DNA from 4 places in the Arthrobacter sp. 10T413_2 genome. Region 1 is predicted to be linked to each of the others. Evidence: riboswitches for the same ligand, from Rfam matches in the RefSeq annotation. Region 1 holds a riboswitch; each other region holds the start of a gene.
What was found. Region 1 has a riboswitch for S-adenosylmethionine ahead of AC1DBQ_RS22090 (bifunctional o-acetylhomoserine/o-acetylserine sulfhydrylase). Riboswitches for the same ligand answer to the same signal wherever they lie in the genome.
Positions count from the first base shown of each region.

Region 2: linked by a shared signal. The riboswitch ahead of AC1DBQ_RS08915 (DUF1737 domain-containing protein) and the one ahead of AC1DBQ_RS22090 (bifunctional o-acetylhomoserine/o-acetylserine sulfhydrylase) in region 1 are both predicted to bind S-adenosylmethionine.
Region 3: linked by a shared signal. The riboswitch ahead of AC1DBQ_RS05375 (hypothetical protein) and the one ahead of AC1DBQ_RS22090 (bifunctional o-acetylhomoserine/o-acetylserine sulfhydrylase) in region 1 are both predicted to bind S-adenosylmethionine.
Region 4: linked by a shared signal. The riboswitch ahead of AC1DBQ_RS03985 (aminotransferase class V-fold PLP-dependent enzyme) and the one ahead of AC1DBQ_RS22090 (bifunctional o-acetylhomoserine/o-acetylserine sulfhydrylase) in region 1 are both predicted to bind S-adenosylmethionine.

Region 1 covers NZ_JBFTHK010000263.1:2,129-4,298, reverse strand. The annotation lists gene AC1DBQ_RS22090 (bifunctional o-acetylhomoserine/o-acetylserine sulfhydrylase) at 1-1,077, opposite strand, end outside; SAM riboswitch class IV at 1,139-1,254, opposite strand; gene AC1DBQ_RS22085 (VOC family protein) at 1,409-2,047, shown strand.
Region 2 covers NZ_JBFTHK010000039.1:18,709-21,495, forward strand. The annotation lists gene AC1DBQ_RS08905 (O-succinylhomoserine sulfhydrylase) at 1-530, opposite strand, end outside; gene AC1DBQ_RS08910 (rhodanese-like domain-containing protein) at 531-941, opposite strand; gene AC1DBQ_RS08915 (DUF1737 domain-containing protein) at 938-1,246, opposite strand; SAM riboswitch class IV at 1,274-1,388, opposite strand; gene AC1DBQ_RS08920 (ATP-grasp domain-containing protein) at 1,756-2,712, shown strand; partial or broken gene AC1DBQ_RS08925 (glycosyltransferase family 2 protein) at 2,699-2,787, shown strand, end outside.
Region 3 covers NZ_JBFTHK010000019.1:8,349-10,558, forward strand. The annotation lists gene AC1DBQ_RS05370 (MurR/RpiR family transcriptional regulator) at 1-512, opposite strand, end outside; SAM riboswitch class IV at 895-1,012, shown strand; gene AC1DBQ_RS05375 (hypothetical protein) at 1,011-1,316, shown strand; partial or broken gene AC1DBQ_RS05380 (Tn3 family transposase) at 1,609-2,210, shown strand, end outside.
Region 4 covers NZ_JBFTHK010000012.1:44,705-46,768, reverse strand. The annotation lists gene rsgA (ribosome small subunit-dependent GTPase A) at 1-11, shown strand, start outside; gene hisN (histidinol-phosphatase) at 88-900, shown strand; SAM riboswitch class IV at 1,073-1,186, shown strand; gene AC1DBQ_RS03985 (aminotransferase class V-fold PLP-dependent enzyme) at 1,221-2,064, shown strand, end outside.

The DNA of each region.
Region 1 (2,170 bases):
TCCCCCGGCGATGTTGAACGCGACGACGGCGCCGGTCCCCTTGGGCCCGTACTTGCGCCCGCGCTCGTACCAGGGGCTGGACGGCAGCCCGGCGTAGGCGACGGATTCGACGTCGTCCCGCGCCTCCAGCCATTCGGCCACCTTGGTGGCGTTGGCCACGTGGCGTTCAACGCGCAGGCTAAGGGTCTCGATGCCCTGGGCGATGAGGAAGGCGTTGAACGGGGACACGGCGGAGCCGAGGTCGCGCAGGAGCTGGACCCGGGCCTTGAGGATGTAGGCGAGGTTGGCCCCGAGCGCGCCGCCGGCGCCGAGGTCGCGGGCGTAGACCAGTCCGTTATAGGTGGGGTCCGGGGTGTTGAAGCCGGGGAACCGCTCGGGGTCCTTGCCGAAGTCGAACTTGCCCGAATCCACGATCACGCCGGCGATCGCGGCACCGTGGCCGCCGAGGTACTTGGTGGCCGAATGGACCACGATGTCCGCTCCCCACTCGATCGGCCGGATGAGGTAGGGGGTGGACAGGGTGTTGTCGACAATCAGGGGCACGCCGGCCTCGTGGGCCACCTTGGAAACGCCCTCGATGTCCAGCACGTCCTGGCGGGGGTTGGAGACCACTTCGCCGAAGAACAGCTTCGTGTTGGGCCGGACGGCCTCGCGCCACTGGTCCAGGTTGTCGGGGTCCGCAACGAAGGTCACGGAGATGCCGAACTTCTTCAGCGTGTGGGCGAGCAGGTTGTAGGTGCCGCCGTAGAGACTGGGGCTGGCGACCACGTGGTCGCCGGCCTCGGCGATGTTGAGGATCGCGAAGGTCTCGGCGGCCTGGCCGGAGCTGAGCAGCAGGGCAGCAAGGCMGCCTTCGAGGCTGGCCACGCGCTGTTCCACCGCGTCCTGTGTGGGGTTGCCGATCCGGGTGTAGATGGGGGCAAGTTCGGCGAGGGCGAAGCGGTTCGCGGCACTTTCGGCGCTTGGGAACACGAACGACGTCGTCTGGTAGATCGGGAGGGACCGGGCGCCGGTGGCGGAGTCGGGCTCCTGGCCGGCGTGGATCTGGCGGGTTTCGAAGGACCAGGCAGTGGACATTGTTGCTCCTGTCGGGACTGGGCACAGCACCGTCCGGGGCCATCGGCCCGGGCCGGCACAGGCGCCGCGCTTGCCCTCCGGCGGGCGCCGGACGGCCAGGTCTTCACCCGGGGCACCCCACCGCGATACGAGGGTTGCCGGCCAGCAAGCCGGGGCTGTGCGCTGGCGCTCATGACCTTGCTTCAGTGTAGGAATGGCGGCAGGCCGCTGGATAGCTTTATGACGAACATGAAGACGACGGGCACGCGGGCCTGCAGTCACCCCATGACATCCCATGACAGTAAGGCAAGCCTAAGCTGAGAGGTCCATCACAAAGTGCCAAGATGAGGGCATGCGCATGGATCACGTTTCTTACGCCTGTGAACACGATGGCTTGGCAGCCACCACTGAACGTATTGCGTCTGCCCTCGGCGTCGAAGCCGTGAAGGGTGGAGTGCACCCCCGTTTCGGGACACGCAACATGATTATCCCGCTCGCGGGACACAAGTATGTCGAGGTCGTGGAGGTCCTGAACCACCCGGCATCGGACAAGGCCCCCTTCGGCCAGGCAGTCCGGGCACGCTCCGAGGCCGGCGGCGGCTGGATGGGCTGGTGCGTCGAGGTTGACGATCTCGGACCGTTCGAGGAGCGGCTGGGCCGCGCCGCCGTGAACGGCAACCGGAAGTTCCCTGACGGCCGCGAACTGGTCTGGAAGCAGATCGGCATCCTGGGCCTCATCGCCGACCCGCAGGTGCCCTACATGCTCAAGTGGGAGGGTGACCCGGAGCTTCACCCCTCCAACGCCTACGCAAGCGACGTCAAGATGTCCGCGCTGACCATTGCCGGTTCGGCAGAGCGCGTCACGGAATGGCTTGGCGAGCCCGTGGAAAAGCCGCTGGAAGACGTGGCCGTGAACTGGCTCGCGCCGCACGGCACGCCCGGAATCCTCTCCGTCACCTTCGAGACCGCCTCCGGGGCCGTCACGATCTAACGCTCCGCCTGCCCCACACTTCGGCCGCCATCCCGCGGGTGCCAATGATGTCACCCGCGAGACGGCGGCCGATATTATTTTAAGGCCGCCTGCGGCTGTCCGGCCCGGACGGAGGCCTGTCAG
Region 2 (2,787 bases), on a different contig from region 1:
GCCAGCGCGCTCACGGCGGCGATATCCACGATCTCCTGCATCGGGTTCGACGGCGACTCGAAGAAGACCGCCGTCGTCGGCTCGGACAGCGCAGACTTCCACTGCTCCAGGTCCGGGCCGTCCACGAAGACCGTCTCGACGCCCCAGCGCGGCAGGATCTCGTTGAGGATCACAAAGCACGAGCCAAAAAGCGAGCGGGCGGCGACCACCCGGTCGCCGGCCCCCAGCAGCGCGCCGAGGGCGGTGAAGACGGCGGACATGCCGGACGCCGTCGCAAAACATGCCTCTGTGCCCTCGAGCAGCCGCAGCCGCTCCTGGAAGGTTGCGACGGACGGGTTGCCGTAGCGGGAGTAGACGAAGCGCTCGTCCTCCCCGGTGAAGGCGCGCTCGGCMGCGGCCGCGGACTCGTAGACGAATCCTGAGTTGAGGAAGATCGGCTCGGCGGTTTCCTGGAAGCCTGTACGGTCAAGGCCTCCGCGGACGGCCTGGGTGTCGGCCGCCCATCCGGCGGCGTCGGGATTGAAAGTCACTTAAATCTTTCCGAGGTTGGTGGGCAGGCCGCGGTTCTTCCAGCCGTTGACGGTGCGTTCGCCAAAGCGGTCGGTCTCGCCTTCGAAGCCCTCAAGGACGTTGTACGAGGTGTAGCCGGCCTGCGTCGCGGCTGTCGCGGCGGCAATCGACCGGGCGCCGGAGCGGCACAGGAACACGAGCTCGACGGCGGTGTCCTCCGGCGCCTGACGCTGGAGCTGTTCCACGAAGTGCGGGTTGGGCACCCCGCCGGCGAGGGTCCACTGGATGAAGAGAGGATCGTTGTCCGTGGCCTTCGTATCCGGGATGCCGATGTGGGCCCATTCGCCCTCGGTCCGGACGTCCACCAGGATGGCGCCGGCCTCCAGCTTGGCCCACGCCTCGTGCGGGCTGAGGTCTCCGGCGTAGCTCATGCGTGGCCCTCGAAGGCGTCTTCGGCACCAAATTCGTCACTGTCGAGTTCATCGACGGCGTTGGCCACGGCGGCGTCCGCGCTCGCAATTGCGGCCGGCAGGACCAGCGCCTGCGCCACGATCACCGTGCTGCCGTTGAAGGTGGCGGCGGGGCTTCCGTGCAGGACATAGCCCTCGGCCAGGGCGGCCGACACGCGCTCACAGAAGGCGCGGTCGTCGGCGCCGGTMAACAGGCGGTAGGCCAGTTTGTCCTCGCCGGCGGAAGCTGCGGCGGGGGCGGCTGCTGTACCGGGTACAGCGGGTATGGATGTGTCGGGCACGACGGATCTCCTCTTTCACGCTTGCAGCTCGAATGGTCGATATGCCGAGTATTCACCTGAGGCACCCCGCCGCGAAAGGGAGGGTTGCCGACCGGCCAGTCAGGGCTTGGCACCGGTTCTCATTACTCCCCAAAAACGTAACACTTACGACGCCGGCCCGCACCGCCGCCGTCGTCATGTTCCGTAACCGGACCGCGCCCCACGGGGTGACACACGCGGCGGACCGAGAAATCAGAGTTGCGGGGTGAGAGCCGGGTGCGGCGCCAAGGCGAGTAGTAGCGGGCTCCAGTTTCGGGTACTGCCCACTCGTGTCCGCCGGGAGTTTGCGCAGTCTACTGAGGGGATCGGACTGACGCGTCGGCCCGTCCCACGTTTCTGTGGATCAAGTTGTCTCTTCGTGCAGTTGTCTGTCCCTCAATTTTTGTGTGAATCGGTGGCCGTTACKGCCGGAGCCGCAGCCGCGGCCCGGCGGGTATCGGCGGAATGGAGCAACCGTGGGCCCGCGCATTCTGGTTACTGGCATTGCAGGCGCCGCCGGCCGMACCGTCGCGGCCCAGCTCGCCGCCCGCGGCATCCCGTGCCTCGGCTCCGACMCCCGCGACGTCACCCGGCAGGGCGAGGACGCCACCGCCGCAGCGGCAGTCAGGCTCCTGCCGGCGACGGACCCGGACATGGTCCTGGACCTGCGCCGGCTGGTGGACCGGGAAGCCATCAACGTCATCATTCCGACCCTCACCGTGGAACTCCCGGTGCTGGCTGCGGCCCGCGCCGGATTCGGCCGGGACGTGCGGATCATCGTCGGCGACCCTGCCGCGGTGGCCCTCGCCAACGACCACCTGTTCACCGCATGGGCGTTGCAGGCAGCCGGCATTCCGGTCCCGCGTTTCGGGGTTCCGGGCGATCTCGCCGCCGCGCCGGCGTCCCTGGCCGAGCTCAACGGTCCCGTCGTCGTCAAGCCGCGAACTTTCAAAGGCACCCACGCCGTCCACCTGCTGGCCGGGACCGGCTCAGTCAGCTGGAAGAACCTGCCGCCCGGGCAGCTGGTCCAGGAGTTCATCCCGGGCGCCGACTACGTGGCCCTTGTGTTCGGCACGCCGCCCCGCAACGCGATGGCGCCGGTGGCGGTGGTCCTCGAGAAGACAAAAACCCCGTACGGGCGGGCCGGCAGCGACGAAGTCAGCCGCAGGGTGCCGGCGGCCGAGGCCAACGATGTACGGAAGCTGGGCCTGGCCGCCGTCCGCACGCTCGGGCTGACCGGCCCGGTCCAGGTCCAGATCCGCCGCCGCGCGGACGGAACCCCCGTGGTGCTGGGCGTCTGCCCGACACTGGGGGCGAACAGCACGTGGGCGCCCGAACTGCTCGACGCCGTCCTGGCAACGTTCATGCTCCCGGCATTCAACCCGGCGTCCTTCCGGCGGTGCCCGGCGATTCCCGCCGATGCCCTGGGGTGAGGCGTCCGTGCCGGTCGGCCCGGCACAGGAACTCGTCCTGGTGTTCATCGGATTGCCCGCCCTGGCGGCGGCGGT
Region 3 (2,210 bases), on a different contig from region 1:
GCCGTGAACCAGTACGCCGCATCGGCGGCGATGCTGCTCGATGAGCCCCCGCCAAGGAACAGAATCTGCGGGCTCGGCGCCAACAGCTCGACGGCGGCCATGAAGCGCTCTTCGTCCACGGTCATCTGGGCGTCGACCAGCCCTTGCGAACCCGCGCCCAAGATTCGGCGAAGGACTTCACCCGAGGAGGTCGACTCGTCCAGAACGCCAGTGGGGCCCTCCGTCTCCGCCGCCCCCGTACGAACCAAATCCTGCGCMATCGAGATTTTTACATCCTGGAATCCCTCAAACCCGAACCGCCGGCAAGCACGTACGACCGTCGCGGCTGACACTCCGACGAGTTCAGCTACCTCCGATACAGACGAATGGACTATAACGGCAGGCTGGGTCAGCAACACATCCGCGATACGTCGATCGCTCGTGCTGAGTTGCGGGAACACGATACGCAACCGGGCAGCAACCTCACCCGCCCCGATCTCGCACTCGCTTAAAAGCTCCAACTGGTCCGACACACTCACTCCTCCTGGCACCCACCGAGTTGTGGGCACCCCCAACTCAGTAAAGACGGCACACATGCCATGAAATGAGATTTCAGGTAAACACATGGTGAACAGAAATTTCATTTCTTCGACGGGAAGAGTGGCCACGCCGCCGGGACTCAAGTCCCCTGATTAAGAGGGGCCTCGCTKACTCTCTGCACGACGGTGACGGAACCTGTTGCAGCGCTCACTCCTACCACCCATTCCCGCAAACCGCGGAGGGCGCGGACCCTGGGTTCGAACTCATTTGCCAAGGAACGCCCYGTCGGGGAATCCGCTTGTTTCCGAGCCATTCCTGCACTGATTTCTTCACATAAATCKTGATCCACTAGACCTGAACCTAGGCTTAGTGAAGCTTCAAGAGATGTGATGCCAAGCGCCGACTGGTCACACGCCAACCCCATGCTCGTGGGTGGATCGGATGAAGAAGCGACCGCTGCGAGCCAAGAAGTTCCCGACGGTAAGAGCATCGTGAGAGGCGTCGACACTTTGGTACAACAAGCCCATCCAGTAGCCCACTTCAAACCGGACAACGAGGCGCTGGCGGACTCCGTCGCCGTGCTGCCCGTCATCGATTCATGCTGCGGCACGGTGGAATTCTGTGTAGCAGGCACTTGGGAAAAGCACGTTTGTCTCGATGCCGGCACGTTGATGCGTTCCCTGCTGAATTCGGTGCGGCCTGTTAGATGGTCCCGACAGGACGCACAGCTGATCTTCACGATCGCGCGTAGAGGTTCGCCTAAGGGGCATGAAATCAGGTTCTTCCTTGCTGATTGAGGGCCGCCGCGAAGAGTTGCAGGCCCTGACCCGTTCAACCCCCGTTTCCAGAAGGTGGTACTTGCACGGACCCCGAAAACTCGATTTCCGCACCGGGGAAAGGGGGTCCGGGACCACGCGCGGAAAAGTAGCCATTGTCGGATTGGGTACGGTAACGATCGTTCGCAAGACACCACCAGGCGTCTTCGCAGAGTGGCGGAACCACGCGGCKAATTTTGTAACGCTTCCCGCGTACGCGCCTACGAAACGTCCAACCCGGATGGTGATACGTTCCGGGGATGCGAATCGGATCCGGCTGATCTACACGCACGTCTCGGACCAGTACTCGCCCTTCCACAGCAAACTCGTCAACGTTGGTGACCGCGACGCGACCTACGTTCTGGACGGGCTGCTCTATCACGAGRCCGACCTGGCGATCCAGGAGCACTACACCGACACGGCCGGATTCACCGACCATCTCTTCGCCCTCATGCACCTGCTCGGCTACCGGTTCGCGCCACGGATCCGCAACATCGGCGACACCCGCCTCTACACACCCACCAACGATCCAGGACTCCCGGGCCCGGCGCCGCTGATCGGCGGAACGATCAAAACGACAACGATTGGCCTGCACTGGGACGAAATCCTACGCCTTGCCACGTCCATCAAAGCCGGCACCGTGACTGCCTCTTTGATGATGCGAAAGCTCAGCGCCTACGCCCGCCAGAACGGGCTCGCCCTCGCCCTACGGGAACTGGGCAGAATGGAACGGACCCTCTTCCTGCTGGACTGGCTCCAGGACCCCGGCCTGCGCCGCAAAGTCACCGCCGGCCTTAACAAGGGCGAGGCCCGGAACACCCTCGCCCGGGCCGTGTTTTTCAACCGGCTCGGCGAAATCCGTGACCGCTCCTTCGA
Region 4 (2,064 bases), on a different contig from region 1:
CTGTGTCCTGATGCGGCCCCTCACCGGCCCGCGGCGCAGCACCGCGGCCTCCCGGCGGCCCGCCCGCTTAGACGGTAGTTTGGAACCATGAGCCAAACCGATTCGAGCTACAACGATGACCTGCGCCTTGCCCATGTCCTGGCAGATTCCGTCGATTCCCAGACCATGAGCCGATTCAAGGCGCTGGACCTTCGGATCGAGACGAAGCCCGACCTCACCCCGGTCACCGACGCCGACAAGTCCGCCKAAGAAGCCATCCGCGGCCAGCTCTCCCGCTCCCGGCCGCGCGACGCGGTCCTGGGCGAGGAATTCGGCAGCTCGGGCCACGGCTCCCGGCGCTGGATCATTGACCCGATCGACGGCACCAAGAACTTCGTCCGCGGCGTCCCGGTCTGGGCCACCCTGATCGCCCTCGTTGACGAGGGCGAACCGGTGGTCGGCGTCGTCAGCGCGCCGGCCCTGGGCAAGCGCTGGTGGGCGGCCAAGGGCGCGGGCGCCTACACCGGCCGCTCCCTGGCCTCCGCCACCCGGCTGAAGGTGTCCAACGTTTCCAAGCTCGAGGACGCGTCGCTGTCCTACTCCAGCCTCGGCGGCTGGAAGGAACGCGGAAACCTGGACGAGTTCCTGGGCCTCACCGAGGAAGTGTGGCGCACCCGCGCCTATGGCGATTTCTGGTCCTACTGCCTCGTGGCTGAGGGTGCGGTKGACATCGCCTGCGAACCCGAACTGAACCTCTACGACATGGCCGCCCTCGTGCCGATCGTCACCGAAGCCGGCGGCCGCTTCACCTCGCTCGAGGGCGAGGACGGCCCCTTCGGYGGCAACGCCCTGGCCACCAACTCGATCCTCCACTCGGAAGTGCTCAAGCGGCTCAACCCAGGACTCGACGACCTCCTCTAGGATCATCTGACCTTTCACAACAACCGAACAAACGACGGCGGCGGCCCCCATTCCGGGGCCGCCGCCGTCGTTTGTTCGGTCGACGTGCGCTTTKCGGCGCGCACGTAACAAAACGCTTCACATTCGGAGGCCGCCTTTTCCCCGGCTGCACCGATGTCCTACGCTCGATGCAGGTCACGAGTGCCAGCGCTAAACCCCGGTTTGCTGGCCGGCAACCCTCCAGTCGCGGTGGGGTGCCCCGGGTGACGACCTGGCCGGTCCGGAACGGACCCGGCAAGCGCGGATTCCCACGATGTGGGGTCCTGTTCGAGTGAGGTCCCATGACAACTGCCATTTTCCCCGCCGCCCCCGAAGTCGACGCACGGTTTGCCGCCGCCGCACGTCCGCTCGCCGCCGTCACGGGCGCCGAGATCCAGTCCCCGCTGATCAAGGGCGGCCACGCCCGCTACGCCAACCTMGATTACGGCGCCTCCGCCCCGGCCCTGTCCGTGGTCTCGGCCTACTTGAACGAAATCCTGCCGTACTACGCCAGCGTCCACCGCGGCGCCGGCTACGCCTCCCAGATCAGCACCTCGGTCTACGAKAACGCCCGGGACATCGTGCGGGACTTCGTGGGCGGCCGGCCGGACGATTCCGTGATCTTCACCCGCAACACCACCGATTCCCTGAACCTGCTGGCCGGGTGCCTGCCGCTGCGGGACGGCCGGCCCGCGGGCGAGGTCATCTACCTCGACATCGAACACCACGCGAACCTCCTGCCCTGGCAGAACGTCCCGCACCGCAGCGTCGTGGCCGCACCCACCCTCGCGGCCACCATCGACCGCTTGCGGGACGAGCTCGCCCGCGGCGGCGTGAGCCTGCTGGCCGTTACCGGCGCCTCCAACGTCACCGGCGAGATCCTGCCAATCCGCGCCCTTGCCGCGCTGGCGCACGAGTACGGTGCCAGGATCGTCGTCGACGCAGCGCAGCTGGCGCCGCACCGGCGGATCGATATCGCCGCGGACGACGTCGACTACCTCGCCTTCTCGGGTCACAAGCTCTACGCCCCGTTCGGTACCGGCGTACTGGTGGGGCGCACGGACTGGCTCGACGCCGGCACCCCGCACCTGGCCGGCGGCGGCGCTGTCCGCGACGCCCGGCTCGACTCCGTCAGCTGGACCACCG